One region of the Paenibacillus sp. BIHB 4019 genome, then DNA from elsewhere that is predicted to be linked to it. Evidence: predicted binding sites of a transcription regulator. Region 1 holds the regulator's gene; the other holds the start of a gene.
The links. The regulator CtsR, encoded in region 1, represses protease genes until heat stress. The targets are predictions, from matches to a motif close to ATGGTCAATAAAGGTCAAACA.
Positions count from the first base shown of each region.

Region 1 (16,409 bases):
TGGACAGTTTGACTGGGGCGGTCGCCTCCTAAAATGTAACGGAGGCGCCCAAAGGTTCCCTCAGAATGGTTGGAAATCATTCGGAGAGTGCAAAGGCATAAGGGAGCTTGACTGCGAGACCTACAAGTCGAGCAGGGACGAAAGTCGGGCTTAGTGATCCGGTGGTACCGAATGGAAGGGCCATCGCTCAACGGATAAAAGCTACCCTGGGGATAACAGGCTTATCTCCCCCAAGAGTCCACATCGACGGGGAGGTTTGGCACCTCGATGTCGGCTCATCGCATCCTGGGGCTGAAGTAGGTCCCAAGGGTTGGGCTGTTCGCCCATTAAAGCGGTACGCGAGCTGGGTTCAGAACGTCGTGAGACAGTTCGGTCCCTATCTGTCGCGGGCGCAGGAAATTTGAGAGGAGCTGTCCTTAGTACGAGAGGACCGGGATGGACGTACCGCTGGTGTACCAGTTGTTCCGCCAGGAGCACCGCTGGGTAGCCAAGTACGGACGGGATAAGCGCTGAAAGCATCTAAGCGCGAAGCCCCCCTCAAGATGAGATTTCCCAATTAGTAAGACCCCTTGAAGACGACGAGGTTGATAGGTTCGGGGTGGAAGCGCAGCAATGCGTGCAGCTGACGAATACTAATCGGTCGAGGGCTTATCCTAACAACACGCTAAAGTTTCAGACTTGTCTTTCGCATCCAGTTTTCAGGGTAGCAATACCCGTTCTATCCGTTTGGTGGCGATGGCGGAGGGGAACCACGCGTTCCCATCCCGAACACGACCGTTAAGCCCTCCAGCGCCGATGGTACTTGGACCGCAGGGTCCTGGGAGAGTAGGACGTCGCCAAGCACGAGAAGCCTGCCGCAATCATTGCGGCAGGTTTTTTGTTGTCCTGTAAACTGATACATAATCTTATAGCGAAAATGCTGTGCACAACTTATCTACAGCCGTGGATGAGGGGCATAGTATTTTTTTGTGGAAAGAATAAGTCTGTATTCGCACGGTTGTTCACATGTGCGTAAGTTTAATTAGCTTTATATGAACATAATGTAAACACGAGTTATGCACATTCGTTCACTTTTTATGCACAGCCTGTTTATAAATAGGGCCGATCTATGCTGGTCGGGTATAAATAGTGCTTTTTCGCATCATGCTAAGTAGTAGCCTTGTGTATAAATGCTTGTGGATGAATAGTCAGAAAATTAAGATTCCATCTCTTGACCTTTCTTAAATTTTGCGTATAATAAAGTTAAAGTCAAAGAAAGTCAAAGTCAGTTGGAGCTGCATATGAATGAGCGTAAGCTTGTGCTCCATGCAGTACCAGGGAGGTTGGTGATATGCGAAACATTTCCGATCTCATTGAACAGTATTTGAAGAATATGCTGCAGGAAAGCACGGAAGGCTCGGTAGAAATACAGCGCAATGAGCTGGCTGAGAAGTTCTCGTGCGTCCCTTCCCAGATTAATTACGTTATAAGTACACGTTTTACGCTGGAGAAGGGTTACATGGTTGAATCGAAGCGTGGAGGCGGAGGTTATGTCCGGATTCAACGGGTAGAGCTGCCAGCCTTGCAGACGATTCAATTTCATATTCGGCAGACGATTGGAGATTGCGTGGAGCAGAGCGTGGCGGAAGGGCTGATTTATCAGCTTGAAGAAGCGCTGTTGGTGACGAAGCGCGAAGCACAGCTGCTGCGGGCAGCAATTGATCGGGAAACGATTGCCGTCAAGCTCCCGCTGCGTGATGAGGTAAGGGCCCGTTTGCTAAGAGCGATGCTTATATCGCTTCTGGTTAAATAACTTTACCGTGCGTAAGTGCATGGAAAGGGGTGATTTGTCTTGATTTGTCAGGAATGCGGCAAGAAGCCGGCAACGCTTCATTTTACGAAGATTGTCGGCGGAGAGAAGACAGAGTTTCACATTTGTGAAGCTTGTGCGCGTGAACGGGGTGAAGGCATTCCAGGAACGGCAAATGGCTTCTCTATCCACAGCTTGCTGTCGGGTCTGCTTGATTTTGACCCATCTGGAACATCGGGTTCAGCAGGGACGAAGCCTTGCCCGGTCATACGCTGTGACGAATGCGGCTTCACTTATGCACAGTTCAGCAAGATCGGACGCTTTGGCTGCAGCGCCTGCTATAAACATTTTTCAGATAAGTTAGATCCGCTGCTTAAAAGGGTACATGGTAGTACGGTGCATACGGGGAAAATTCCGAAACGCTCCGGAGGGCAATTGCAAAATAAACGAGAACTTGATCAGCTCAGACGCGAGTTGTATGATCGTATTGAGCAAGAAGAATTTGAAAGTGCGGCTCAAATCAGGGATCGTATTCGTGAGCTTGAGCGTAAAATAGCAGAGCTGTAAGTCGTGAAGTAAGGAGGATACCTCTTGAAGAGTCGTCGTTTTTCAGAGCAAGCGTTAAGCGATTGGATGAAAGGGGATGGTCCCGAGTCAGATATCGTCATCAGCAGCCGTATACGCATCGCCAGAAATTTAAACCATCATCCGTTTCCGTTGCTTGCTACGAAGGAGCAGTCGCTTGAGGTTATGGAGCAGTTGGCTGCGATCGGGGCATCTGGAAAGCTTGAGCCTATCGGCCATTTTGATACGATCGTGTTATCCGATCTTACGGAGCTGGAGAAGCGTGTATTGGTCGAAAAGCATTTGATCAGCCCTAATCTGGCTAATGAATCTCGAGGCGGAGCCTTCATCCTCAGCGATAATGAATCGGTGAGCATTATGATTAATGAAGAAGACCATCTGCGAATTCAATGCCTGTATCCGGGTTTTCAAATTCAGGAGGCTTGGACGCTGGCGAATCGGATCGATGATATTTTTGAGGCAGAGACCGAATACGCTTTTGATGAGAAACGCGGTTATTTAACGACATGCCCAACCAACGTTGGAACAGGCATTCGCGTATCCATTATGGTGCATTTGCCGGCACTCGTGCTATCATCGCAAATCAATCGGATTTTGCAGGCGGTCACGCAGGTAGGACTCGCGGTTCGCGGATTGTATGGGGAAGGCAGCGAAGCGCTGGGCAATGTGTTTCAAATCTCGAACCAAATTACACTCGGGCAATCGGAGTCGGAAATTATTGACAACTTGTACAGCGTAGCCAGACAAATTATTGAGCATGAGAAAGCAGCTCGAATACGGCTTCTTGCTGAGTCTAAGCTGCGCATTGAAGATAGAGTAAAGCGGTCCTATGGGATTTTATCCTATGCGGCTATTATGGATACGAAGGAAGCAGCACAGCGGCTTTCAGATGTAAGGTTGGGCGTTGATTTGGGATTGCTGGATAATATAACGCCTCAAGTCATGAATGAATTAATGATTATGACACAGCCTGGCTTCTTGCAGCAAGTATTTAAGGAAACGATGAATGCAGAGCAGCGGGATTATCGCCGGGCAGAACTTATTCGCAAGCAGTTGCGAAGTCAAATGGAACATGGGGGTGCGTAACGATGATGTTCGGAAGATTTACGGAACGGGCACAGAAGGTGCTTGCATTGGCGCAGGAAGAAGCGGTTCGTCTTGGACATAACAATATTGGCACAGAGCATATTTTACTTGGACTGATTCGTGAAGGGGAAGGCATTGCTGCGAAAGCGCTGATTGGACTTGGCCTGGGCCTAGAGAAAATCCAGGATGAGGTTGAAGCTTTAATCGGAAGAGGCCAGGAGCAGCCGACGAATATTGCCTATACGCCACGCGCGAAAAAGGTCATTGAGCTCTCTATGGATGAAGCGAGAAAGTTGGGCCATACGTATGTAGGTACGGAGCATATTTTGCTCGGACTCATTCGTGAAGGAGAAGGGGTTGCAGCCCGCGTGCTGAACAATCTCGGCATCAGCTTGAATAAAGCACGCCAGCAAGTGCTGCAGTTGCTTGGCAGCAGCGAAGCAATCTCCAGCAACCATGGCGCTCCATCTAATGTGAGCACGCCAACGTTGGACGGACTTGCCCGCGATTTGACCTCCTTCGCTAAGGAAGGCAATCTCGATCCGGTTATTGGCCGCAGTAAAGAAATCGAGCGCGTTATTCAGGTGCTTAGCCGCCGGACGAAAAACAATCCGGTTCTCATCGGGGAACCCGGCGTTGGTAAAACGGCGATCGCTGAAGGACTGGCGCAAAAAATCATTGCAAACGAAATTCCAGAAACGCTGCGCGACAAACGCGTAATGACGCTCGATATGGGCTCTGTCGTAGCTGGTACGAAATACCGCGGTGAGTTTGAGGACCGCTTGAAAAAAATTATGGATGAAATCCGCCAAGCCGGCAATATCATCCTCTTCATCGATGAGCTGCATACGCTGATCGGTGCAGGCGGGGCTGAGGGCGCGATTGATGCTTCGAATATTTTGAAACCGGCACTAGCACGGGGCGAGTTGCAATGTATCGGTGCGACTACGCTGGATGAATACCGCAAATACATCGAGAAGGATGCTGCGCTGGAGCGCCGTTTCCAACCGATTACGGTAGATCAGCCTTCTCCGGAAGAAGCGGTACAAATTTTGTACGGCCTGCGCGATCGTTATGAAGCCCATCACCGGGTGAAAATTACGGATGAAGCGATTGTTCAAGCGGTTAAGCTGTCCGACCGCTACATTACGGATCGTTTCCTGCCGGATAAAGCGATTGACTTAATTGATGAAGCGGGCTCGAAAGTTCGCCTCAATTCGTATACGATTCCGCCGAACCTCAAGCAGCTGGAGAACCGTCTGGAGGATATCCGCAAGGAGAAAGACTCCGCTGTTCAAAGCCAGGAGTTTGAGAAAGCGGCTGCGCTTCGCGATACCGAGCAGAAGATGCGTGAAGAGCTCGATATTACGAAAAACCAATGGAAAGAAAAACAAGGACGCACCGATTCCGAAGTGACACCTGAGGATATTGCACAGGTAGTAGCAAGCTGGACCGGCATTCCGGTAAGCAAGTTGGCAGAGGAAGAAACCGAGCGTCTGCTGAAAATGGAATCCATTCTTCACGGTCGTGTCATTGGCCAAGAAGAAGCAGTCAAAGCGGTATCGCGCGCTATGCGCCGTGCTCGTGCTGGACTGAAGGATCCGAAGCGTCCGATGGGTTCATTTATTTTCCTCGGTCCAACTGGTGTAGGTAAAACCGAGCTTGCCCGTGCGCTTGCAGAAGCGATGTTCGGCGATGAAAATGCGATTATCCGCATCGATATGTCGGAATATATGGAGAAGCATTCGACTTCCCGTCTCGTTGGAGCTCCTCCGGGATATGTTGGTTATGAGGAAGGCGGTCAATTGACCGAGAAAGTACGCCGTAAGCCATATTCGGTTGTATTGCTCGATGAGATTGAGAAAGCCCATCCAGAAGTATTCAACATTTTGCTGCAAGTGCTGGAAGATGGCCGTCTGACTGACTCTAAAGGCCGTGTAGTCGATTTCCGCAATACGCTGATCATTATGACGTCGAACGTGGGCGCGGATCAAATTAAACGGAATTCTTCGCTGGGCTTCACAGCTGTTCATGACGCTGGCCGTGACTTCATTCAAATGAAGGATAAAGTAATGGCTGAGCTCAAAAAGAGCTTCCGTCCGGAGTTCCTGAACCGGATTGACGAAACGATCGTGTTCCACTCGCTGGAGCAAGAGCATATCGCCGAAATCGTCACTTTAATGTCCGACGATTTGCGCAAACGCCTGCGTGAGCAAGATGTAGACTTCTTGCTGACCGATACAGCGAAGGCGTTCCTCGCGAAAGAAGGCTTCGATCCGCAGTATGGTGCTCGTCCATTGCGCCGTGCGATTCAGAAGCATATCGAAGACCGATTGTCCGAGGAATTGCTCGTTGGCAACATTCAAAAAGGCGACCGCTTCACGATTGATGAGAAGGATGGGGCGTTGACAGTAACGAAATCGGAGCCGCTTGATTTGGAGAAAGCGTCCGAAGAGCCGGCAGCTAAGTCATAATAAAAGTGAGGATGCTGCACAGCTGATTACAGGTTATCCGCACATCCGTCGAGCCAGCTTTATGCAGCTCGGCACAAAAATAGAAAGCTTCCAGAACCCGTGATCTTGACGGATTCTGGAAGCTTTTTTTATGCCTTACACAGACAATCCCCATTCATTTTTATTTGACAATGAGAATCATTATCGTGTATCTTATAAGAGTAGACATTACTTTGAACATACACTCTTTCATATACAAAGACGAAGACCGGAACAGATGACGGAAGGCGGTAATAAGGATGGGTTTGCATGCTGCCAGAATAACGGCTGAAGAGGCGTCATATTTATCAAATGAATATATTAAGCAGTTCGTTAGAGCTGCGCACATGGATTTTGACAAGGTAAAGCAAATGCTGAGTGAAGAGCCCGAGCTGCTGCACGCTTCCTGTGATTGGGGCGATGGCGATTGGGAAAATGCGCTAGGCGCAGCCGCCCATGTCGGGCGCAGGGATATTGCGCTGTACTTGCTGGAGCGTGGTGCAAGGCTGGATCTTTTTGCTGCTGCGATGTTAGGCAAGCTGGAAGTAGTTCATGCGATTTTAAGTGACGATCCTGCAGCGAAGGATGCCATTGGCCCGCATGGAATTCCACTCATCGTTCACGCCAAGATGGGTGGCGAGGAATCGCGCTTGGTTTATGCTTATTTGGAAAGCCTTCAGGCTTGATAGGAGGAGTAACAACATGATCGTGGTCACGAACACCATTAAAGTGAAGAAAGGGCACGGGGAAGCCGTTGCCGAGCGGTTCCAGCATACGAAGGGAATTGAGCTTTCTCCCGGCTTTATCCGGATGGAAGTGCTACTTATGGAAAACTTGGTGGACTATGATGAGCTGAGAGTCGGCACAACATGGGAAAATAAAGCGTCGTTTGAAGGCTGGGTCAACAGCGACTCCTTCCGTCAGGCACATGCGCATCGTCAAACGAAAGCAGGGGAAGGCTGCAAAAGTCAGCAAAATGAAGTCATTATGCTGGGCTCCCAGCTTTCAACGCACCGGGTTATTGTGGCGCGGCAAGCGGCTATCCAGGCTTAAACGATAGCGTGTATAGGTTATCTTTTTCAGAAAGTTCCCTTCTTCCTCTTGTGGATGACAGGGAACTTTCTTGCTGTATAAGGAAGAAAGGGTTTATACAATCCACATTAAATGGTAAACTTTTAATGATAGTGTTTTTAGTAAAAGGAGCCGGACATGGCAAAAATAAAAACGAAATTCGTATGCAATGAATGTGGAACAGAGTCGCCTAAGTGGATGGGCAAATGCCCAGGGTGCCAGTCATGGAATTCCATGATTGAAGAGAAGGAAACCGTTGTCAAGACGCAGGGAGTCGGTTTGCGTGTTGCGCAAACGAAAGAAAAGCCACAGTCGATCATACATATAGAGAGCGGGAAGGAACCGCGCATTGAAACGAGCTTGAAGGAGCTGAACCGCGTACTTGGCGGGGGCGTTGTGCCGGGCTCCCTTTTGCTGGTAGGGGGCGACCCCGGTATCGGAAAATCCACGCTGCTGCTGCAAACCTCGCATGCACTGGCAACGAAGGGATTGAAGGTTCTCTATATTTCAGGTGAGGAATCGGTGCGGCAAACAAGACTAAGAGCGGATCGGCTTGGTGCGCTGACGGAGTCCTTGTATGTGCTTTGCGAAACGAACATGGATCATATTAACGAGGCGATTGAATCGGTGGACCCCGATTTTCTCGTTATTGACTCCATCCAGACGGTTTATGATCCGGGTGTGCAATCAGCGCCGGGCAGCGTATCCCAGGTTCGGGAATGCACCGCGCATTTCATGCGAGTCGCCAAAATCAAAGGGATTGCAACGGTGCTGGTCGGACATGTGACGAAGGAAGGCGCCATCGCCGGACCGCGGATGCTGGAGCATATGGTCGATTGCGTATTGTATTTTGAAGGTGAGCGCCATCATACCTACAGGCTGCTGCGCGCGGTTAAAAACCGGTTTGGGTCGACGAATGAGATCGGAATTTTTGAAATGGGCGAGGAAGGCTTGCGTGAGGTGCTGAATCCTTCTGAGCTGTTTTTATCAGAGCGCCCGCTTGGCGTAGCAGGTTCTATTGTTGTAGCAAGCATGGAAGGAACACGTCCTGTATTGGTGGAATTGCAGGCGCTGGTGGCAACGACGAATTTCCCTTCGCCGCGCCGCATGACGGCCGGGCTTGACCATCATCGGATGGCGCTGATCATTGCAGTGCTTGAGAAGCGCAACGGGATGTTTCTTCAGACGCAGGATGCTTATCTAAATGTCGCGGGCGGCATTAAGCTCGATGAGCCAGCCGTTGATTTAGCAGCAGCGGTATGTCTCGCTTCGAGCTTTCGGGATGCGCCAACGAGACCTTACGATGTTGTGTTCGGGGAAGTTGGATTGACGGGCGAGGTACGTGCTGTCTCGCGGGCTGAGCAGCGGGTAAAGGAAGCCGAGAAACTGGGCTTCAAACGAGTTATTATGCCGGAGAAAAGCCTGAAGGGCTGGAAGCCGCCGGCATCCATTGAGATTATTGGTGTAAACACCGTAGCGGAAGCGCTCTCGGCAGCACTAGGATAGGGGGAAGATGATGAAGGAACAGAGCCAGCTAGAAACGATGAACCAGCTTTTGCAGCTAGTCGCGCCCGGTACCCCGTTCCGTGACGGCTTAGAGAACGTGCTGCGGGCGAAGACTGGAGCATTAATCGTTGTCGGATACAGTCCTGAGGTAATGGAAGTTGTAGATGGGGGTTTCTCCATCAACTGCGATTTCTCGCCCAACTATTTGTATGAGCTTGCGAAGATGGATGGCGCAATTATTTTGAGCGAGGATATGCGGCGGATTTTGTATGCCAACACGCAGCTTATTCCGAACAGCTCCATTCCGTCGATTGAGACGGGAATCCGCCACCGTACCGCGGAGCGGGTTGGCAAGCAGACGGGCAAGCTCGTCGTATCCATATCGCAGCGCCGCAATATTATTACGCTGTATCAAGGCAATTTGCGGTATGCGCTCAAGGAAATGGGCAACATTTTGACAAAAGCGAATCAGGCGATTCAGACGCTGGAAAAATATAAGGCGGTGCTGGGCCAATCGTTCAAAAATTTGTCTGTGCTTGAGTTCGAAGAGCTGGTCACCTTGCAAGAGGTTGCCCATGTCGTGCAGCGGGTAGAGATGGTGCTGCGAGTCAAAATGGAAATCAAGCGTTATGTGACCGAGCTGGGAACGGAAGGACGCCTCATTGCGATGCAACTGGAAGAGCTGGTCGACGGTGTAGATGAGGATGCTTGGTATTTGCTTAAGGATTATGCGAAAGATAATTCAGATGAGAAAATCCGGGAAATCCGGCTGGCGATGAAAAAACTGAGCTCGGATGAGCTGCTGGACGCATCGCCGATTATCCGGCTTCTTGGCTACCCGCATACCGGTTCCATGGCAGAAGAAGCTATTTCGCCGCGAGGCTTCCGCTTGTTGAACAAAATCCCGCGTTTGCCGCTCATTATTATGAATAATTTGATTGAGCGCTTCGCCAGACTGCCGCATATTATGATGGCGACCATCGGCGAATTGGATGATGTTGACGGAATTGGGGAAGTTCGGGCGCGGGCGATCAAGGAAGGTTTGAAACGGATTCAGGATCAAATGTTCATTGACAGGCAAATCTAAATCCCATACAATTGATGGAATGTGAACGGCCCGATCATCATACATTAGTATTTGGTCTTAGGGCATAGTAGAGAAGAGGTGGAACAGATGATTATAAAGTCAATACCGAGCCTTTTCACGGTGGGGAATTTGTTTCTTGGCGTAATCGCCATTATTATGGTGTTTAATGAGAAACCTGAAATTGCAGCGATGATGGTTATTATTGCAATGCTGCTGGATGGCGTAGATGGCAGAGTGGCACGTGCGCTTAATGCACAGAGCGAATTCGGCAAGGAGCTCGATTCGTTATCCGACGTCATTTCCTTCGGAGTCGCTCCAGCGTTCATTATGTATGTCGTCGCTTTTCAGGATTTAAATACAGCAGTGGCTTGGATTATTACCGCGTTATTTCCGATTTGCGGAGCTTTGCGCCTGGCGAGATTTAATGTCGTAACGAAGACGCCGAGCGGTTATTTCATCGGACTGCCGATTCCAGCAGCTGGTGGTGTTTTGGCAACGCTGGCTCTTTTCAAAAATGATATTTCGGTTATTGTGCTGTTAATCAGCACGCTCGTTCTTTCCATTCTTATGGTGAGTACGGTTCGTTACCCGAACTTCAAGAAAATTGGCATTCCGAAGAGTGCGATTTGGGTTGTGCCGATTATCGTCGTGTTTTCTCTTGTAATCGGTATTTGGTTCAATCAATATTTGTCGAAGCTGATTTTCATCCCGCTTTTGCTGTATGCGCTGTGGGGCTTAAAAAAAAACGTTGATCGGCGCATTAAGCCGCGCAGACGTAAAAACAAGCATGCGGAACTGAGCGAAGAGCAGGTGCAGTCGGAGACGATTGCCTAATATGCAGCGCTGCTAGCGTAGAAGCATTTTTCACAAGTAAACAAGAAACATCAAAAAAGCTGTAAACCATGTAAACGTGGTTTGCAGCTTTTTTTGTTGAAATGGCTTTGCCGCCAGAGGACGGCGACAGTCGGTTACACTTGTGCATCTTGCACCATTATGTTGAGGTAGCAATGGCTTTGCAGGCATTCGCTTTACGTTAAATTAAATAGGCCGAGCGTTGAGCATTTGTCATACTCATCGGCGATGACTTCGTCCAGCTGGATATCCAGCAGATTGCACATCGCGGTCATGTAGAACAGATTGCGTCCGAGGTCGGCCTTAAGCACATCGCGGCAGTGCTCGCACAGCTCGCCAGAAAGGTGGCTTTGCAGCGTTTCTTTCGCGTTGGTAAGATTCGGCTCATCGGAATAATGCTGCTTGCGGGCAGCAAGCTCAATGCAGCCGCAGTCGGTCACGGCTTTCGTTACCGCACGATTGACGGACGTTCCAGCCTGCCCAAACTTTGACATCACATCTAGCAGGCTCCGATGCCTTAGCAGTAACTCGGATACTTGCTGTTGAAATTGATCCAATGTTGGTGCGCTCATCGGTTACACCTCTTTCATCAACTTTAGCAACTTCTGATCTTGTTTCCATTATAAGCTTACTTGGTCCGCATTTCAAAATGAAAAATCATTTACCTTTGACGGTTAGAGTGTTCCCAATTGGAACATAATTGTAATGGAGGTGGATGAATATGGTAAGACGTATCATTCAATTAATTGGAATAATGTTAGGTGCAATGGCAGGACGCGAGCTTCACAGCATGACCAGTTTATCGGGATTATGGGCTGAGCCATCTATTGGGATGCTTGAGCATTCCGGCACTTATTACATGAATGTCGGAATCGGCGCATTGTGCGGGGTCATTCTCGCGACCTTGGCAGCAAATCCGCTCATTCGTTTAATGCAGCGTGGTGCGGAGCAGACTTCGGCTATGCCGGTCAAGGATCTGCTTGCTAGTGCAGCAGGATTGTTCGTAGGGCTGCTGCTGTCGGTGCTGTTGTACCCGGCGGTGTCGGACATTGGAGGCATAGGTGTTATGCTGCCGGCCATTATGGCGCTGCTCTTCGGCTATCTGGGCGTGCGCATTGCTTGGAACAAGCGGGATGAGCTGACGGAAAAGCTGATTGAGCTGTGGAACCAGCGCAAAGCGGCTCCTGCTATCGATGAGACGAGCGGGTTCGAGGAGCATAAGATTTTGGATACGAGCGTCATTATTGATGGGCGGATCGCCGACATTTGCAAAACCGGCTTTATTGAGGGAACGCTGGTCATTCCTGAATTTGTGCTGGAGGAGCTGCAGCATATTGCCGATTCTTCGGACTTGCTCAAGCGCAACCGCGGCCGCCGGGGGCTGGACATTTTAAACAAAATCCAGAAAGAGCTTGATGTGCGCGTGCTTATCTATGAAGGAGATTTCGAGGAAATCAGCGAGGTGGACAGCAAGCTGGTGAAGCTGGCGAAGGCGCTGCATGGCAAAGTGGTAACGAATGATTTTAACCTGAATAAGGTGTGCGAGCTGCAAGGCGTATCTGTGCTCAACATTAACGATTTGGCGAATGCGGTGAAGCCAGTTGTGCTGCCGGGCGAAGAAATTATTGTGCAGGTCATTAAGGACGGCAAGGAGCATGGACAGGGTGTCGCTTATCTCGACGATGGCACGATGATCGTAGTAGAAGGCGGACGCGAATATATCGGCACAACGATGGAAGTGCTTGTAACGAGCGTGCTGCAAACATCTGCGGGACGGATGATTTTCGCAAAGCCGAAGCTGTTGGAAAAAGCACAGTAAAAAAGGTATGATAGAGGGGATACAATACCGGCACACAGATTTGAGGGGAATAGGGCATGGGGGCAAAATGGGGAGTTGTCGTCGTCGCGGCCGGACGCGGTTCGCGAATGGGGACAAAAGAAAGCAAGCAGTACCTGGAAATGCAGGGCAAGCCGATCATTGTACATACGCTTGAGCTGTTTGCTTCGCTTGATAACCTTGCTGAAATTATCGTCGTTGTCGGCGCTGATGATGTGGGGCGCGTGGGAGAGCTGGTCAAGCGCTTTGGCATTGCCAAGGTGAAGGCAGTTGTTGCAGGCGGCAGCGAAAGGCAGCACTCGGTGTACAGCGGCATTCAGGCGCTTTCGCCTGCGATAGAGTGGGTCATGGTGCATGATGGCGTGCGGCCGCTTGTGACGGCAGCTGCGGTCGGCGCCTGCTGCTCTGTGGCGGAGCGTGAAGGAGCGGCTGTGCTGGCAGTACCAGTGAAGGATACGATTAAACAGGTGGGCGATAACGGCTTGATCGTATCGACGCCTGACCGCCGAAGCTTGTGGGCGATTCAAACGCCGCAGGCTTTTCGTCGTGAACTGCTTGTGCGTGCGCATGAGCTGGCCCATGCAGAGGGTTTTCTGGGGACGGACGACGCGATGGTTGTCGAGCGAATGGGCGCACCGGTTGCCGTAGCGGAAGGCGATTATACAAATATAAAAATTACGACGCCTGAAGACTTGCCATGGGCGGAGTTTTTGCTCGCAAAGCGGGAGAGAGGGGAACGCTGACTATGATTCGTGTAGGACAAGGCTTTGACGTTCATCAATTGGTAGAAGGCAGGCCGTGCATTATCGGCGGTGTAACCATTCCATATGAAAAAGGGCTGCTAGGGCATTCCGATGCCGACGTGCTGCTGCATGCGATTACCGATGCGATTTTGGGCGCATTGGCGCTGGGCGATATCGGGAAGCATTTTCCCGATACGGACCCTGAGTTCAAGGATGCGGACAGCTTGAAGCTGCTTGTAAATATTTGGGGACTCGTCAAGGAGCGCGGCTATAAGCTGGGCAACATTGACTCGACCATTATTGCACAGCGTCCCAAGATGCTGCCCTTTATTCCGCAAATGGCGGAAATTATCGCAGGCGCCTTGGAGGCAGATGTGTCCCAGGTGAATGTGAAGGCGACGACGACGGAGCAGCTCGGCTTCACCGGACGAGGCGAAGGAATTGCGGCGCAATCCGTTGTTTGCCTGATTAAAGATGTGATATAATCGCAATAATTTTTTAGTGCTGGGATGGGAAAAAGACTTCTTCACGCTCTTGGTTTATCTAGGGTGTGTATGCAAACCAGAATCCGGATACTCATGCACAGGTAGCTTTGCTGCCAGAGGCTGGCGACAGCCGTTACGCTTGAAATATAGGAAAGCATATGATTTCGCCATACTTTCACTATATTTCTCGGCATGAAACGCGCCACGCCGCAAAATGACAGCGAAAGCCGTTTCACCTTGAGGACTGAAGTTCCGCTATTCTGGCTTTTGAGAGGATTTGAGGTCTTGGGCGGACAGGAAATCCGTTATGCCCTTGATTTTCCTGTCAAAATAACGATCGGAAGCACATTAGCGTACTCTGAGTCCGCGTCCTCTGCCATATCCCGTGTTTCGGCTGTAATAGCGGCTGCTGTGTCCGCATAAAGCCTATGGCCTATGCATGAAGCTGACTTTGGATACGCAGGCTTCTGCTCATGTTTGATGCTATAATCGATCAAGATTATAATGGCTTGCTTACGTTTGCATACATGTCCTAAAGTGTTTTGCTAAAGATATAGCAAAAGCATTTTGTTTAAGGCAAGGCGAAGGTTATATTTAGGAAACGCAGCAGGCTTTTTTTTAAGGAAAGCTTAGTAATAGCTGATTTACTGCAAGGATGTAAGAAGTAGGGTGAAAAAGTCGTAGTGGAGAGTAAAGGGGTTTCTGGAGAAGCGGTAGCGTTCGTTTAAAGCTTTCCGTAGGAAAGCAGCATCGTAAGCTTATGCTTTTGGCCCTGAGTTTCAACGGCCTAGCCGGTTAATTCAAGGAAACCCAGGGGTAATGGCGATCGGAAGCAAGCTCTTTTCGCGCAGCGCAGACTCTTTTTCACCCTACTTATCTTATGAGTTTGGCAGTACTAAAAGCGCAAGACTGCAAGCGACTAGGGAGGGGCGATTTACCAATGACACAAGAAATTCGCGTACGATACGCACCGTCGCCGACGGGGCATCTGCATATTGGAAATGCAAGAACGGCCTTATTTAATTATTTATATGCCCGCAATTTGGGCGGAAAGTTTATTATCCGCATCGAAGATACGGATGTGAAGCGCAATATTGCCGGCGGAGAAGAAAGCCAGCTCACTTATTTGAAATGGCTCGGCATTGACTGGGATGAAAGCATCGACGTTGGCGGCGACTACGGTCCTTACCGTCAGACGGAGCGTCTTGATATTTACGAAAAATATTGGCAGGATTTGCTGGATCGCGGCCTGGCTTACCGCTGCTACTGCACCGAAGAGGAGCTGGAGCGTGAGCGCGAGGAGCAGACAGCCCGGGGCGAAACGCCGCGTTATTCCGGACTGCATCGCAATCTGACAGATGAGCAGCGCACGGCATTTGAGGCAGAAGGCCGCGTGCCAAGCATTCGTTTCCGCGTGCCGGAAGGCCGCACCTACAAATTTGACGATGTCGTAAAAGGGGAAATCAGCTTTGATACGGCGGAAACAGGCGATTTTGTCATTGTGAAAAAAGATGGCATCCCGACGTACAACTTTGCCGTTGCGCTGGATGACCACCTGATGAAAATTAGCCACGTGCTGCGGGGCGAAGACCACATTTCCAACACGCCGCGCCAATTGATGATTTATGAAGCATTTGGCTGGGAGCCGCCTCGCTTTGGTCATATGACGCTGATCGTTAACGAAACTCGCAAAAAGCTCAGCAAGCGCGATGAGTCGATTATCCAATTCATTGAGCAATACGATTCGCTGGGCTATTTGCCAGAGGCGATGTTCAACTTTATTACGCTGCTCGGCTGGTCGCCGGAAGGCGAGCAGGAGATCTTCACCCGTGAGCAATTAATTGAAGTATTCAATGCTGAGCGTCTCAGCAAAAGCCCGGCCGTATTCGATACGCAGAAGCTGAGCTGGATGAACAATGAATACTTGAAGAAAACAGATTTGGCGCGCGTCGTCGAGATGTGCCTGCCGCATTTGGTTAAAGCTGGCCGCGTATCTGAGCAGTTGGATGAAGCTGGCCGCGCATGGGTGAGCAGTCTCGTAGCGTTGTACCAGGACAAGCTGCGTTATGCAGCGGAAATCGTACCGCATACCGAGATTTTCTTCCAAGAGGCTGCCCAAGATGAAGAAGAAGCGACGACTGTGCTTGCAGAAGAGCAGGTGCCTGTCGTGCTTGCGGCTTTCCTCGCACAAGTAGAAGCAACTCCAGCCGAGGCATTTGATGAAGGCAGCGTGAAGGCTTCCATTAAAACGGTGCAAAAGGATACCGGCTTCAAAGGCAAACAGCTGTTTATGCCTATCCGTGCCGCTTTGACCGGACAGACGCATGGACCGGACTTGAACCAATCCATCGTGCTGCTTGGCCAAGCGAAAGTCATCGCGAGACTGAACGAGCGGTTGGGCCGCTAGGCTTGCTGCACGGAGAGAAGGCTGCGGCGCGAGTATTCGCGCTGGGCGTACTCTTTTTCACTATACGATTACGGCCGGACACAATGCCTCTTGTCACATAAGGGTGGATTGGGTATACTAGGGCTACTATTAGGAAGTTTACAGTTAACAAGCTATGAACAGGAAAAGTACGTTTTGCTGGATTTGCAGAGAGGACAACCGTCATTGCATCCAGGCCGGGTTACCCGCGGCTATTGGACAATGTAGCTGCAAGTTGTCTAATTCGGCGGGCGGAAAATTGCACCTGGGAGCTTTGTTCCGAGCCAGAGGCCCGAACAGCTGTCATGGAACGAGAGAAGTTTCGTTCGCATGCTGCGTCGGCGGCGCTTGTGGGGTAGGCGGCAACGTAGGCCTGCGTTAAAGGCTTTGAGATGGATAGCAGCTGAGCTATCTGGCAGCCATAGGTTGAAGCGGGCGAAGGCAGAAATGC
Region 1 is NZ_CP016808.1:2,721,293-2,737,701, forward strand. It holds rRNA gene BBD42_RS11520 (23S ribosomal RNA) at 1-656, shown strand, start outside; rRNA gene rrf (5S ribosomal RNA) at 726-842, shown strand; gene BBD42_RS11530 (CtsR family transcriptional regulator) at 1,331-1,792, shown strand; gene mcsA (protein-arginine kinase activator protein McsA) at 1,832-2,356, shown strand; gene mcsB (protein-arginine kinase McsB) at 2,381-3,460, shown strand; gene clpC (ATP-dependent protease ATP-binding subunit ClpC) at 3,463-5,934, shown strand; gene BBD42_RS11550 (hypothetical protein) at 6,213-6,638, shown strand; gene BBD42_RS11555 (antibiotic biosynthesis monooxygenase) at 6,655-7,005, shown strand; gene radA (DNA repair protein RadA) at 7,162-8,529, shown strand; gene disA (DNA integrity scanning diadenylate cyclase DisA) at 8,540-9,616, shown strand; gene pssA (CDP-diacylglycerol--serine O-phosphatidyltransferase) at 9,704-10,450, shown strand; gene BBD42_RS11575 (DUF1573 domain-containing protein) at 10,645-11,040, opposite strand; gene BBD42_RS11580 (PIN/TRAM domain-containing protein) at 11,190-12,287, shown strand; gene ispD (2-C-methyl-D-erythritol 4-phosphate cytidylyltransferase) at 12,344-13,048, shown strand; gene ispF (2-C-methyl-D-erythritol 2,4-cyclodiphosphate synthase) at 13,051-13,533, shown strand; gene gltX (glutamate--tRNA ligase) at 14,474-15,940, shown strand.

Region 2 (16,409 bases), 940 kb from region 1:
AGTGAATAACCCTGAGGGTTCCTCGTACCATTTGGAAATCTCTTCGATGTATGAGGAATATTGCGCCTCATTAGTGGAGCTTGCCAATAAGTTCGAGCTGAATGCCCGCTGCATTGAACGGAAGAAAGGCTTTATTTTTTACATTAAGGAAGGCGAGAAAATTATTGAGCTGCTGAACATTATCGGCGCTCATCAGGCGCTGTTCAAATTCGAGGATGTAAGGATTATGCGCGACATGCGCAATTCCGTCAATCGCATCGTCAATTGCGAGACGGCGAACCTGAACAAGACCATTGGCGCGTCCGTACGGCAGATTGATAATATTAAACTGCTGGACCGCGAGCTGGGCCTTGATAACTTGCCGGATAAGCTCAAGGAAGTCGCTGAAATTCGCCTGCAGCACCCCGATCTGAACTTGAAGGAAGTTGGCGAACTGCTGAAAGGGTCAGTAAGCAAGTCGGGTGTAAACCATCGTCTTCGCAAAATTGACGAGCTTGCTGAAAAAATACGCAATGGCTAAACTTTTAACTTCTTGTTTCCGATGGTATAATGATACAATGAGTTTAAAATTATCGGCATAATTAAGGATTGAATAAGATATAGGGGGTATGGTTTCCATGACAAGGCTTCCGGTTGTCGTTCGACTAAAGACGGGTCTTCATGCAAGACCTGCAGCATTATTCGTACAAGAAGCTAATAAATTTTCATCTGAAGTATTCGTCGAGAAAGACGACAAGAAAGTGAATGCCAAATCGATTATGGGAATTATGAGCTTGGCAATCAGTTCGGGCACTGAAGTTTTCATAAGTGCGGAAGGCTCGGACGCAGAACAGGCTGTAAACGCTTTAGCTGCATTGGTAAGCAAGGAAGAGCTGGAGAACCAATAAGAAGCCCTATTCAGTAGGGGCTCGCTTGCTCATAACCCTATTATTTGGCCATGCCGCCTTCTGGATCAGAATGATCTGGGGCGGTTTTTTGGTTGAAAAAAGTTTATAACAAAAGCGCATAACAAAAGAAACCCGGTTCGCCTGAACCGGGTTTCTTTTGTTATGCGCCCACAATAATGCGGGGCAATTAGATTTTCTCAATAACCTTGTCAACCAGACCATACTCGCAAGCTTCTGCTGCGCTCATGAAATAGTCGCGATCGGTATCTTTCTCCACGCGCTCAAGCGGTTGGCCTGTGCGCTCGGACAGGATGCCATTCAAGTGGTCGCGCATTTTGATAATACGGCGAGCGCGGATTTCGATATCGCTCGCTTGGCCTTCTGCGCCGCCTAGCGGCTGGTGAATCATAACCTCGCTGTTCGGAAGCGCGTAACGCTTGCCTTTGGCGCCTGCTGCAAGCAGGAAAGCGCCCATCGATGCTGCCATACCTACACAAATGGTGGATACGTCAGGCTTGATGTATTGCATCGTATCATAGATAGCCATACCCGAGGTGATGGAACCGCCAGGGCTGTTAATGTAAAGGGAGATGTCTTTCTCAGGGTCATCAGCTGTCAGAAACAGCATCTGTGCGATGATGGAGTTGGCTACAACGTCATTGACGCCCGAGCCCAAGAAGATAATACGATCCTTCAATAACCGGGAATAGATGTCGTAGGAGCGCTCTCCGCGATTAGTTTGCTCAATAACCATAGGGACGAAATTCATATCCTGTAAACCTCCTCCGAAAAATAACAAGATTGATATTGCCGTAACATCATAATAGCGGATGAAACGTTAAAAGTCAAAGATAGTCAGACAAATCAGATTTTTCTCTATCGCACGCCTTTTAGCAGCTAAAAAACGATATAAAAAAACCACCCTTTCATCAGGGTGGCCACATACTAGGCTTCATAAACACGATTGCTTGCTGTATGTCGTTATGGGCAAATCAGAACGCGCCCGCTAGGAATCGAACCTAGATCTCAGGCTCCGGAGGCCTACGTCATATCCATTGGACCACGGGCGCATGTATAAAAGTAACAGCAAGATTTAGTATATGTTAAATGTGAATAGAAATCAAGCCAGCTATTAAAAATAAATTTGATAAAATCGTGTCAGTAAACGGTTTCATATGAAATTGTTGACTTGAAATGTTAGATCAAGTTCGGTAAAATAGAGGTGGGACTTAAAACGAAAGCATGGGACATTTCGTGTCCACCGCTATGCATGAGTATCGGTTTCGCTTAACTTAGTACGGGTGGAGTGAATAATTAGAAGATGCGCCAAATGATTGAATTGCAGCAGCAGCTTCTGCCAGATTTGCTCGACGTGATGAGGAAGCGCTACAGGATACTGCACCAGGTTATGCTCTCTGATCTCATCGGCCGCAGAACGCTTGCGACAACGCTCGGTATGACGGAGAGGGTACTGCGAGCAGAAACGGACTTTCTAAAGTCGCAGGGCTTGCTTGAAATTCATGCTTCAGGCATGAGAATCAGTGAACCTGGCAAAGAACTGCTTGAACAGTTTGAGCCTTTTGTGCAGACGATTTTCGGCTTATCGGAGCTTGAGGAGAAGATCAGAAGTTATTTCGGGCTGAGCCAAGTGGTTGTTGTGGCCGGCGATTCTGATGTATCCGCGCAGACGAAGCGGGAACTCGGCAGAGCAGGAGGGCAGGTACTGCGCAAAGCGATGGAGCAAGGCGACGTCATTGCCGTTACAGGCGGTACGACGACTGCCCAGGTAGCTAATCAGCTTTCGGCTGTAGCGCCGCTTAAAACCAATTGGTTCGTGCCTGCAAGAGGCGGACTTGGCGAAAGCGTCGATTATCAGGCGAACACGATTGCTTCCACTATGGCGAAGCGGACAGGTGCCAACTATCGGCTGCTTCACGTTCCTGATCATCTTGGCGAGGAAGCTTATGCTCCCATTATGCAGGAACCGAATATCCAGGACATTATAGAAGTGATCCGCAGGGCGCGTATTGTCGTGCACGGCATCGGAGACGCTATGGTGATGGCTCGGCGCAGGAAGCTCGATGAGGCGACGATGCAGGGTATTGAAGCTGAAGGGGCGCTTGCTGAAGCTTACGGTTTTTATTTTGATCGCAGCGGGCAAGTGGTTCACAAGATGCCGACGGTAGGACTACGGCTCGAGGATATTGTGAAGACTGAAGTAGTTATCGGAGTAGCCGGAGGCAAAAGCAAAGGTGAAGCGATCGCTGCAGTTATGCGTTTTGGACACAATGATGTGTTAGTTACCGATGAGGCTGCCGCATTAGAAATCATTGCGATTATTGAAGGCTCAGCTCCATAAAAATATAAGAATTTATAAGTTGCAGCTTATAAATAGGACTTATATTTCACCGCGAAGCCGCAGCTTTACCGCAAGAGGATGGCTTTCGGCCGTTTACGCTTGAATTCTAAGAATTTATAAGTTTTATCCTTATATCCGCTTAGAATTCTAGGGCAAAGCTCTTCGCTCGTCCTAGAAGGACGTCGAAGTCGTTTTAACTTGGCAAGTGATCTTGATGCTTCGCGCGCCGTGCGAGACAATGGCATCGGCATGCGAAATGTCTTGAAATATATTTTTCATCCCAAAACACTCTAGGAGGAAACAACAATGGTTAAAGTAGGTATTAACGGTTTTGGTCGTATTGGTCGTAACGTATTCCGCGCAGCTCTGAACAACGCTGATGTTGAAATCGTAGCAGTAAACGATTTGACAGACACAGCTACACTGGCTCACCTTTTGAAATATGATACAACTCACGGTACTCTTGATGCTACAGTTGAAGCTAAAGAAGGCGCGATCGTAGTTAACGGCCGCGAAATCAAAGTTTTCGCTGAGCGCAACCCTGAGAACCTGGCTTGGGCTTCTGTAGGCGCTGAAATCGTTGTTGAATCCACTGGTATTTTCACAGCTAAAGAAAAAGCTGAGCTTCACCTTAAAGGCGGCGCTAAAAAAGTTATCATCTCCGCTCCTGCTACTAACGAAGACATCACTATCGTTATCGGCGTTAACGAAGACAAATACGATGCAGCTTCCCACACAATCATCTCCAACGCTTCTTGCACAACGAACTGTCTTGCTCCGTTTGCAAAAGTATTGAACGATAAATTCGGCATCGTTAAAGGCATGATGACAACGATCCATTCGTACACAAATGACCAATCCGTTCTGGATGTACCGCACAAAGACCTTCGTCGTGCTCGTGCAGCTGCTGAGAACATCATTCCTTCATCGACTGGTGCTGCTAAAGCGGTATCCCTTGTACTTCCTGAGCTGAAAGGCAAACTGAACGGTATGGCTATGCGTGTTCCTACACCTAACGTTTCCGTTACTGACCTGGTAGCTGAATTGAAAGTTAACGTTACAGTTGAAGAAGTTAACGCTGCTTTGAAAGAAGCTGCTGACGGCGCTCTTAAAGGCATCTTGAACTACAATGAATTGCCGCTTGTATCGAGCGACTACAACCACGATCCAGCTTCTTCCACAATCGACGGTCTGTCGACTATGGTTGTTGAAGGCAACATGGTTAAAGTGGTTTCTTGGTACGACAACGAGTGGGGCTACTCGAACCGCGTAGTTGATCTCGCTGCTTATATCGCAAGCAAAGGTCTGTAAGAACAAGGGAAATATCCCCCACAATTACATGGAACGCTTTACGTCCCAGGCCGGTATTGCACTGGCCCTTGGGATACGCTTAATCCGCGGCGCTCCCGGGGCATCGTATGCGATTCAAGCGAAACCTTAACAGGGGCGCGATTTTGTCTTCATGACGAAGCGCAGCTTCAGGTTCGCGAGCCTTCTGGCCGCGGGCCAAGAGGGAGCGTTCCTTCTTTTGATAAAGAGGGAACGCTTCTTTTTGTTTGAATATAGAAAGTGTTAAGCTTTGCACGCTAATATCAGGAGGTTACATTCATGGCTAAAAAAAGTGTTCGTGACGTAGAAGTAGCAGGCAAACGGGTATTCGTACGCGTCGATTTCAATGTGCCGCTCGAAGATGGTAAAATTACCGATGACAAGCGTATCCGTGAGACGCTTCCTACGATTAACTTCTTGATCGAAAAAGGCGCGAAAGTTATTTTGGCAAGCCACTTGGGCCGCCCGAACGGTGAAGTTGTAGAAGAGCTTCGCCACACAGCATCGGCAGCGCGTCTGTCCGAGCTGCTTGGCAAACCGGTAGTAAAAGCGGATGAGTCGATCGGTGAAAATGTTAAAGCGCAAATCGCGGCATTGAACGCTGGCGATGTATTGCTGCTTGAAAACGTTCGTTTCCATGCGGGCGAAGAGAAAAACGATCCTGAGCTGGCGAAAGCTTTCGCTGAGCTTGCTGATCTTTACGTAAATGATGCTTTCGGAGCTGCACACCGTGCTCATGCTTCGACTGAAGGCATTGCGCACCACCTGCCGGCTGTTTCCGGTCTATTGATGGAGAGAGAGCTTGATGTTCTTGGCAAAGCGCTGAACAACCCTGAGCGTCCTTTCACAGCTATCGTAGGCGGTTCGAAGGTTAAGGATAAAATCGACGTTATCAACAAAATGATCGAAATTGCCGACAACATCATTATCGGTGGCGGCTTGTCCTATACATTCTTCAAAGCGCAAGGCCATGAAATCGGCAAATCGCTCGTAGACAACTCCAAGCTTGATCTGGCGCTTGAGTTCATCGAGAAAGCGAAAAAGCTGGGCAAAAACTTCCTCATTCCGGTTGATATTGTTGTAGCTGATGATTTCAGCAAAAACGCCAACACGCAAATCGTTGACGTTGACGGCATTCCAGCTGAGTGGGAAGGCATCGACATCGGTCCTAAGACGCGTGAAATTTACGCAGAAGCGATCAAAAACTCCAAGCTGGTTGTTTGGAACGGACCAATGGGCGTATTCGAAATCGAGCCTTTCTCCCATGGTACACAAGCAGTAGCGAAAGCATGTGCAGAAACAGCTGGCTACACCGTTATCGGTGGCGGCGATTCGGCTGCAGCGGCTGAGAAATTCGGTCTGGCTGATAAAATGGACCACATTTCCACTGGCGGCGGCGCTTCCCTGGAATTCATGGAAGGCAAAATTTTGCCGGGCGTTGAAGCACTTAACGATAAATAAGCAACCCATACAGTACAGGAGGGTATATATATGAGCAGAAAACCAATTATTGCAGGCAACTGGAAAATGTTCAAAACGGTTTCTGAAGCGGCTTCCTTCTTCGCAGATGTGAAAGGCAAAGCAGAGGTTGATGGCGTAGAGAGCGTAATCTGCGCGCCATTCACAGCACTTCCTTCCCTAGTTGAAGCAGCTAAAGGAACAACGATCGCGATTGGCGCTCAAAATCTTCACTTCGAAGACAATGGCGCATTCACAGGTGAAATCAGCGGCGTGATGCTGAAAGACCTGGGCGTAAAATATGTCATTATCGGCCACTCCGAGCGTCGTGCTTATTTTGCTGAGACAGACGAAATCGTTAGCAAAAAAGTACATGCAGCATTCAAGCATGAGCTGACTCCTATCGTATGTGTAGGCGAGAAGCTTGAAGAGCGCGAAGCTGGCGAAACGAAAAATGTTTGCAACGTGCAAACGGTAGCGGCATTCCAAGGCTTGTCCGCAGCTCAAGCAGCTGAAGTCGTTGTTGCTTATGAGCCTATCTGGGCGATTGGCACTGGCAAATCTTCAACTTCTGAAGATGCACAAGACGTTATCGGTTATATCCGCAGCGTAATTGCAGGCCTTTATGACGATGCTACAGCAGCAGCGGTTCGTATCCAATACGGCGGCAGCGTCAAACCTAACAATGTTGCTGAATATATGGGTCAGCAAGATATCGACGGCGCGCTTGTAGGCGGAGCTAGCCTTGAGCCTGCTTCCTATATCGCACTGATCGAGGGGGCCAAGTAAGATGGCTGCTCCGGTTGCATTAATTATTCTTGACGGCTTTGGTCTGCGCGATGACGTGACAGGCAATGCAGTTGCCCAAGCGAAAAAGCCTAACTATGACCGTTACTGGTCGACTTACCCTCATACGCAGCTGACAGCTAGCGGTGAAGCGGTAGGCTTGCCAGATGGACAAATGGGCAACTCCGAGGTTGGCCATTTGAACATCGGCGCAGGCCGCATCGTTTATCAGGATTTGACTCGCATCAGCAAGTCGATCCGCGATGGCGAGTTTTTCGACAACGAAACGCTGCTCGGCGCTGTGCGTCATGCAAAAGCAAATAGCAAGAAGCTTCATTTGTACGGCCTGCTGTCCGATGGCGGCGTACACAGCCACATTGCGCATTTATTTGCTCTGCTTGACCTGGCGAAGAAGGAAGGCCTGGAAGATGTTTATATCCATGCATTCCTTGATGGTCGCGACGTTGCCCCGGATAGCGCAAAAGGCTACATGGAGCAGCTTCTCGCGAAGATCGAAGAGGTTGGCGTAGGCCATGTTGCAACGGTGCAAGGACGTTATTATGCGATGGACCGCGACAAACGCTGGGAGCGGGTAGAGAAGTCTTACCGCGCTATGGTGTATGGCGAAGGCCCGCAATATAACGATCCGCTCAAGGCGATAGTTGAATCGTACGAGAAATCCGTTTATGATGAATTTGTTATGCCAACGGTTATCGTGGGCGAAGATGGCAAACCGGTTGGTCTTGTCGAGTCGGAGGATGCGGTTATTTTCTTCAATTTCCGTCCTGACCGTGCGATTCAACTGGGACAAGTATTTACGAATGAAGATTTCCGCGGTTTTGAACGCGGGGAGCATGCTCCGAAAAATCTGTATTTCGTATGCTTGACGCTGTTCAGCGAAACGATTGGCGGCTTTGTCGCTTATTCGCCGAAAAACCTTGATAATACGCTTGGTGAAGTGCTTGTGCAAAACGGCAAGAAGCAGCTTCGCATTGCGGAAACAGAAAAGTATCCGCATGTAACGTTCTTCTTCAGCGGCGGCCGCGATCATGAACTGCCGGGCGAGACTCGCGTTCTGATTAATTCGCCTAAAGTAGCGACTTATGATCTGCAACCAGAAATGAGCGCTTATGAGGTAGCGGCAGCTGCAGTCAGCGAGATTGAAGCAGATAAGCATGACGCGATTATCTTGAATTTTGCCAATCCCGATATGGTAGGTCACTCCGGCATGCTGGAGCCGACAATCAAAGCGGTGGAAGCAACGGATGCATGCTTGGGCCAAGTCGTTGAAGCTGTGCTTGCTAAAGGCGGCGTATGTATTATTACAGCTGACCATGGTAATGCCGATATGGTATTTGATGCAAATGGACGTCCTTTCACAGCGCACACAACCAACCCGGTGCCATGCATTGTGACGGTTGCTGGAGCAACGCTGCGTGAAGGCGGAATTTTGGCAGACCTTGCACCGACGGTGCTTGATTTGATGCAGCTTTCCAAGCCGGCAGAAATGACGGGCATTTCCCTGATTCAGAAGTAGCAACTATCATCAAACTAAGAGGAGTGTTCAAACATGTCTATTATCGTTGACGTTTATGCACGCGAAGTATTGGATTCCCGCGGTAATCCAACAGTAGAAGTAGAAGTATCCCTAGAGTCCGGCGGCCAAGGCCGCGCTATCGTTCCATCCGGCGCATCCACTGGCGCATACGAAGCTGTTGAGCTTCGTGATGGCGACAAAGGCCGTTACCTTGGTAAAGGCGTAGAAAAAGCAGTAGATAACGTTAACACAATTATCGCTCCTGAAATCATTGGTCTGGACGCTCTTGATCAAGTAGCTATCGACCGCAAAATGATCGAGCTTGACGGTACGCCGAACAAAGCTAAGCTGGGCGCTAATGCGATTCTTGCTGTATCGATGGCTGTAGCTCGCGCTGCTGCTGATGCACTGAACGTATCCCTGTACACTTACCTGGGCGGATTCAACGCTAAAGTTCTGCCAGTTCCAATGATGAACATCATCAACGGCGGCGAGCACGCGGACAACAACATCGACGTACAAGAGTTCATGGTTCTGCCAGTTGGCGCTCCAACGTTCAAAGAAGCTCTTCGTATCGGCGCTGAAATTTTCCACAGCCTGAAATCGGTTCTGAAAAACAAAGGCCTGAACACAGCTGTAGGCGACGAAGGCGGCTTTGCTCCTAACCTTGGATCGAACGAAGAAGCAATCACTACAATCATTTCCGCTATCGAGAGCGCAGGCTACAAGCCAGGCGTTGACGTATTCCTCGGTATGGACGTAGCTTCGACTGAATTCTTCAAAGATGGCAAATACCACCTGGAAGGCGAAGGCAAATCCTTCACGCCTGCTGAATTCGTTGACCTGCTTGCTTCATGGGTTGATAAATACCCAATCATCACAATCGAAGACGGCTGCTCCGAAGACGATTGGGATGGCTGGAAATTGCTTACTGAAAAATTGGGCGACAAAGTTCAACTCGTTGGTGACGACCTGTTCGTTACAAACACTGAGCGTCTGTCCGATGGTATCGACAAAGGCGTGGGCAACTCGATCCTGGTTAAAGTTAACCAAATCGGTTCCCTTACTGAAACTTTCGACGCAATCGAAATGGCGAAACGCGCTGGTTACACAGCGGTTATCTCCCACCGTTCCGGCGAAAGCGAAGACAGCACAATCGCTGACATCGCAGTTGCAACAAACGCTGGCCAAATCAAAACAGGTGCTCCGTCCCGTACGGACCGCGTAGCGAAGTACAACCAATTACTTCGTATCGAAGACCAACTGGGTGCTACAGCTCAATACGCTGGCAAATCCGCATTCTACAACCTTAAAAACTTCAAATAAGTCTAAACAATGACAACTTGCTCATTATGATCAGCCAATACCTTGGCCATATCTAAATGAGCAAGTATCAATGCGAATAGGCTATATTGCCCTAAAAAACCCCTGCCCACAAATATTGTGGGCAGGGGTTTTTGGTATGTAAGTGGGTGGGAACCTGATGAAAAGGCAAGCGGAATAAAAGGGTTGGGGTGGTGAAGCGGAGCGTTTGCAGACAATAGCGATCGAATCCCAACCCTTTTACGCAGCGCAGATTCTTTTCAGCAGCCTTCCACGCTACCTATCGCCGTACCGTCTTACGACCAACAGCCAACTCCACACTATGCACAATAATGTAGATAACCAGCAAACCAATAGCCAGCGCTATCGAACCTTCCGAATACTTCTGAAATAACCTCACCGACCAACCGTCATCGCCAATAATCCAATAAGCGATAAAATTAGAAACCGCAATACCGTCCTCGAACGAGGGAATCAGACTGTATAAATAATTTTGTGAAAGACCGATTGCAGCTATAAGCGTAACAATGACGGATATGAACACGCCTTTGGAGTAAATGTATAAGGCGCCAGCTTTTTTGAGAACAATCATGGTTAGGATAATCCCGGCCAAACAAATGATAATAAACATAGCAGCATCCCCTTCTGCAAAAGTAGTGTGCGAATCCAGGCACGTTTTTGGTTACCTCTAATGACGAGCCTGTTTTATAAATGGTTGCTGGATTTGAGTAGATATGGAGGTGTTACTTTATGGAAAAACAAGTGCTAAGCCTGCAAATGTACTCGCTGCGGGATATTACAGAAAGCGACCTATTGGGGTCGCTCGACAAGGTGGCGGAAATCGGCTATAAAGCAGTCGAATTCGGGGGTTATTTTCACGCACCGGCAAGAAGGTTGAAAGAGCGTTTGGATTCACTGGGGCTCATTGCGCCTTCCGCGCACATCCCGCTTAATTTTGAAAATGCAAAAAAAATTCCATCAGACTTCGAGAAGCAGGTTGAATATGCAAATGAGATTGGGCTGGAATATATGGTCGTGCCTTGGGTTCCAGTGCCAGAGGTGCCGAAAATGGACGATATTAAATATTTGGCTGAAATTTTGGAGCGATGCGCTTGGCAAACGAAGCAGCAGGGCATTAAGCTATGCCTGCATAACCATGATGCGGATTGGAAAAAGGTTGAAGGCAAGCCGCTGTATGTGCACCTGCTGGAGCTTGTGCCTGCGGATTTATTAGAGGCGGAGCTGGATTTGGGGTGGATTTACATGGCGGGTTATGACCCGGCTGAATACGTGAAATATTATTCGGATCGGCTGCCGCTCGTTCATTTTAAAGATTTTCAGGAGGGACGCAAGGATACAGAGCTCGGGAGAGGAGATGTCGGCTACACCGAGCTGTATGAGGTAGTAAAACAATCGGGAGTAAAATATATCATTATCGAACAGCAGCAGTTTACGGAAACGTCGCTGAAAAGCGCAGAGATGAGCTTTCATTTTATGCAAAGGCTTATGCAAGGACCGCAGCCAGCCAAGGGATAGCCGTAACAGGAAATGTTAGGGTTAAACAGCAAAGTATTGTTTTCAGTAAATCGCTGTGATACAATCATTTTATATGTTTTAATGGAGCTCCTATGCTGGAGGTGGATTGAATGGATATAGCTTTGAAAATTTTACTGGTTATTTTTTCGGTTGGCCTAATTGCGGTCGTATTGCTGCAAAAAGGTAAAAGCGCGGGATTGTCCGGAGCCATTAGTGGTGGCGCTGAGCATTTGTTCGGCAAGCAGAAAGCGCGTGGTTTGGACTTGTTCCTGCAGCGTTTGACGATTGCACTGGCTGTTGGATTTTTCGTCCTGTCGCTCGTTGTTGCTTACGTCGTACAACAGTAATAATCTGTATTGAATGCAAAAAGTGGGGGAGCTTCCTCCACTTTTTTTGTTTTTTCGTGGTTTCGCGGATGCGATTGGGTAATTTCGTGTATACTAAATGGTATATGATAATCTATCAACCGGTTGCAAGTGCTGATAGAATGGCCTCCGGTATATGAGGTGACGAGGAAACTAATGACACAAGAGCAGGAATTGCTTGATTTTATGCGGGAGACCGCTTATAAACCGATGACTTATCAGGAGCTGGAGCAGCATTTCGGCGTGATGGAGGCTGCTGATTTCAAAGCTTTTTTGCAGCTGCTTACCCATCTGGAGGATAGCGGAAAAATCCTCCGTACGAGCAATGACCGTTACGGCGTTCCGGAACGGATGAATTTGCTGCGCGGAAAATTGCAGGTCCATGCGAAAGGCTTTGCGTTCCTGCTTCCTGACGACAAAGAGCATCCTGACATCTATATTCATGCCAATGATCAGCTCAGCGCGATGAACGGCGACATTGTTCTTGCGCGTGTGACGTCCAAGAGCCAAGCGGGTGGCCGCCTGGAGGGCGAGGTTGTCCGCATTGTGCAGAGAGCGGTTACACAGGTGGTCGGCACTTTTGAAAGCCATGAGGTGTATGCCTTTGTTGTGCCGGATGACAAACGGATTAACCGCGACATTTTCATCGCGAAAAATGAATTTAAAGGCGCCGTATCCGGCCAAAAGGTAGTCGTGCGCATCGTGACCTATCCAGAAGGCCGTTCAGCAGCACAAGGCGAAATTATTGAAATCCTTGGCCACAAGGATGATCCAGGCATCGATATTTTGTCGATTATCCGCAAGCATCAGCTGCCGGAAGGCTTTCCGGAAGAGGTGGATGCAGAGGCGGAAGCGGCTCCAGATTCGATTACCGAGGAAGAAATTGTAGAGCAGGGTCGTCGTGACCTGCGCAATGAAGTCATCGTAACGATTGATGGCGAGGATGCTAAGGATCTCGATGACGCCGTCCATGTGAAGGTGCTGGACAACGGCAATTATTTGTTGGGCGTCCATATCGCAGACGTAGGCTATTATGTGCGTGAAAACTCCGAGCTGGATCAGGAAGCTTTCCGCAGAGGCTGCAGCGTTTATTTGGTGGACCGCGTCATTCCGATGCTGCCTCATCGCTTGTCGAATGGCATTTGCTCGCTTAATCCGCAAGTAGATCGGCTGACGCTTTCCTGCGAAATGGAGTTTGATGCCAAAACGCTGAAACGCGTGCGTCATGATGTGTTTACGAGTGTTATTCGTACGAAGGAGCGCATGACGTATACGAACGTTCGCAAGCTGCTGACGGCAACCGAAGAGGAGCCGCAGACCGAGCTGAAGGAACGATACGCTGATTTGCTGGATATGTTCACGCTGATGGAGCAGCTGGCGATGAAGCTTCGCAAGCAGCGGATGAAGCGGGGCGCGATTGATTTTGATTTTCAGGAATCGAAGGTCATCGTAGATGAGCAGGGCAAGGCTGTCGATATCGTGAAAAGAGATCGTTCCGTCGCGGAGCAGATCATTGAGGAATTTATGCTTGTGGCGAACGAGACGGTTGCCGAGCATTTCCACTGGCTGCGCGTTCCTTTCCTATACCGGATCCATGAAGACCCGGATCAGGAGAAGCTGATGCATTTCATGCAGTTTGCGGCGAACTTCGGTTATGTTGTGAAAGGCAAAGGCAACTCGGTTCATCCGCGTGCATTGCAAATGCTGCTGGAGGAAATCAAAGGGGCGAAGGAAGAGACGGTCATTTCCACCGTTATGCTTCGCTCGATGAAGCAGGCGAAATATGATGCGCAAAGCTTGGGACATTTTGGGCTGGCAGCTGAATTTTATTCGCACTTCACTTCTCCAATTCGCCGGTATCCGGATTTGGTTATCCACCGCGTCATTCGCGAGGTGCTGGAAGGCGGCGGAGCGCTTAGCGAGAAGCGCAATGAGGCGCTGACTGCACGCATGCCGGATATCGCGCAGCACTCATCTGAGCGCGAGCGGGTAGCGGCTGATGCCGAGCGTGATACCGAGCAGATGAAAAAATGCGAATTTATGCTTGATAAAATCGGCGAGGAATTCGATGGCATTATCAGCAGCGTAACGAGCTTCGGGATGTTTGTCGAGCTGGATAATACGGTGGAAGGGCTTATTCGTCTGAGCGATCTGACGGATGATTATTACCACTTCCAAGAGCAGCATATGGTGCTTATCGGCGAACGTACTTCCAAGGTATACCGGATTGGCGATGAGGTGAAAATCCGCATTGGCAATGTGAATATGAACGATCATACGATTGATTTTGAAATGGTCGATATGAAGCCTCGCAGCGGTTTTAAAGGCATCGCTGATGCTGGGTTCGGCGCATCGCGCGGCGGGCGTGGGCGCAGCGGCGGCTTTAACAAAGGCGGACGCAGCAGCGGTGGCGGTGCGGGCACCGGCACTAGAGCGAAGGGCGACAGTACCGCTGCTGGCAGCAAGGGCGGAAATGGCGGCTACGGCGGCTTTAAAGGCAAGGGCGGCAAAGCGGGCAATGGAGCGCAAGGCTCTGGAGCAGGCAATGGAGCGAGAGGCGCCAGAGCCGGGAATGAAGGGCAAGGCGGAAGAGCAGGGAAAAGCGGCAGAGCAGGAAACAGCGGTAGAGCAAGGGATGGCGGCCTGCAAGGCAGTGCACAGGCCGGAAATGGGCAGAACCCGTGGCAGCTGGATGGTGCTGCTGCCGGGGCGCGTCGTCGCGGCAAGCGCGACGACATTGGTGCGGGGCAGCGGCGCGAGGGTGATAGCGCCGCGCCGGGGCTGCCGGACGCGCTAAGCCGTCCGGCGGGAGAGAGCCAGCGCCAGGATGGCGGCGCTGGCGAGGAGCAGCTGTGGTGGAACTCAGCTGCTCAGGCCGGCGGAGCCGGCCAAGGCGCGAAGCGCCAGCGCAAGGGCGCTGGGCGCGGAGCTGCGCCAGGCGCAGGCGGCGGCGGGAACGCGCCGCGCCGCGGGCGCAAGGGCGACGCTGGCGGCAGCTTTGCGCCGGCGGAGCAGACGCAGCGGATCGTGCGGGCGGAGCCGCAGGATCGAGGCGAAGGGCGCGGCGGCGAAGGCGCGCCGCGCACGGATATGTGGGGGCTGCCGATTAGAGGAGGCAGCCGTCGCAGCGATGGCGGCGAGCGAAGCGGCGGAGCTGGCCGTGGCTTTGAAGGCGGCAAGCGGCGCCAGGCGGCGCAGCCAGGCTCAGCGCCAAGCGGTGCCAATCCTGGTGGGCAGGCTTCGCCAGACGCTGCGGGAGCAGACGGAGATGCGGCTAAGAGGAAGCGCAAGAAGAAAAACGGAGGCGGCAATTCAACGGCTGCTTTTGTTAGAAAAAAACGTAAATAAAACAAAATAGTTGTAAAGTCTCTTGCATCAGCGTTGCCCCTCATACAGAGGCTCAGCAGCGCTGGTACAGCGGGCCAAGCTTTAGAAATTATTTAAGCTTGTCGCTTGCTTTTTGAATATGGGTATAGTACACTCAAAGCAATTGATGATATGGACCTGAATTCACATATTGAAAAGGGTGTCATTACAGTCATGGACCTTTTTCAATGTGTGAATTTTTTGTTTCTCAAAACGAAACAGGCGCATATTAATTTTATTTTTGGAGGTTTTACAAATGCAACAAGGTACAGTTAAATGGTTTAACGCTGAGAAAGGCTTTGGCTTCATCGAAGTTGAAGGCGGCAACGATGTATTCGTACATTTCAGCGCAATCACTGGCGAAGGCTTCAAAACGCTGGAAGAAGGACAACGCGTAGAATTTAACGTTGTTCAAGGCAACCGCGGACCACAAGCTGAAAACGTAGTAAAACTGTAGTAGTTTAATCAACTGCGAAATTTAGCCGCTTTCGACCGTAAGGTCGGAGCGGCTTTTTATGGTTTTGACGAGCAAACCATATTTTACAATATGGCAGCTGCTTTCTTGCTTTCATTTTCAAAAATTGCTACAATATATATCTAGTGGCTTTTTCAATTTTCTGGAGCTAATTATGATGTCGAGGTGATAAGAATGGGCAAGAAGAACGACGGCAAGCAGCTTGCGCAAAACAAAAAAGCTTCCCATGATTATTTCATCGAAGACACGTATGAAGCGGGAATGGTGCTAATGGGGACGGAAATTAAATCGCTCCGCAACGGACGAGCCAATATAAGCGACGCATTTGCGACGATACGTAACGGCGAAATTTTCATTCATAATTTGCATATCAGCCCTTTCGAGCAGGGGAATCGTCACAATCCAACGGATCCGACGCGTGCCCGCAAGCTGCTGCTTCATAAAGCTCAGATTCATAAGCTGCTCGGCCAATCCAAGCAGGAAGGCTACTCCATTGTGCCGCTCAAGATATATGTGCGCAATGGCTACGCAAAGCTTCTGATTGGGTTAGGTAAAGGTAAGAAGCAGTTCGACAAACGCGATTCCGCGGCAAAGCGAGATGCCCAGCGTGATATTCAGCGGGCGCTGCGCGAGAAGCAGAAGATCATACGTTAAGCGCGATGTGCTGTGCGCAAGCGCAGTTCAGAGCAAGTGTATGTTTTAAAGGAAAGCGTGTTGAATTTTACTAACCTTACCAATAACATTTTAAGGATTATTCCTTGAATCGTGTTATACTAAGCAAGTAACGAAGCAAGTTCTTAGCTAAATGATGATCTGGTTGCGGCTCTTATGAGCTGGCTAGGATGAGTCATTTATGCCAACTCGGGGGCGTTCTTGGATTCGACGGGGATAGGACGAGCGCGGGTTGCGGGTAGTGGGGACGCGTCCACTTCATCAACGCTAAAGCCTATTAAATGGCAAACAACAAACAAACTACGCTTTCGCAGCC
Region 2 is NZ_CP016808.1:1,785,542-1,801,950, reverse strand. It holds gene whiA (DNA-binding protein WhiA) at 1-520, shown strand, start outside; gene BBD42_RS07545 (HPr family phosphocarrier protein) at 618-887, shown strand; gene clpP (ATP-dependent Clp endopeptidase proteolytic subunit ClpP) at 1,075-1,656, opposite strand; tRNA gene BBD42_RS07535 (tRNA-Arg) at 1,886-1,957, opposite strand; gene BBD42_RS07530 (sugar-binding transcriptional regulator) at 2,209-3,246, shown strand; gene gap (type I glyceraldehyde-3-phosphate dehydrogenase) at 3,553-4,557, shown strand; gene BBD42_RS07520 (phosphoglycerate kinase) at 4,855-6,036, shown strand; gene tpiA (triose-phosphate isomerase) at 6,067-6,822, shown strand; gene gpmI (2,3-bisphosphoglycerate-independent phosphoglycerate mutase) at 6,824-8,356, shown strand; gene eno (phosphopyruvate hydratase) at 8,390-9,682, shown strand; gene BBD42_RS07500 (hypothetical protein) at 9,960-10,271, opposite strand; gene BBD42_RS07495 (sugar phosphate isomerase/epimerase family protein) at 10,430-11,215, shown strand; gene secG (preprotein translocase subunit SecG) at 11,326-11,562, shown strand; gene rnr (ribonuclease R) at 11,737-14,928, shown strand; gene BBD42_RS07480 (cold-shock protein) at 15,203-15,403, shown strand; gene smpB (SsrA-binding protein SmpB) at 15,596-16,075, shown strand; RNA gene ssrA (transfer-messenger RNA) at 16,285-16,409, shown strand, end outside.
Region 2: the regulator CtsR is predicted to act here: its motif matches at 1,729-1,749, upstream of clpP (ATP-dependent Clp endopeptidase proteolytic subunit ClpP).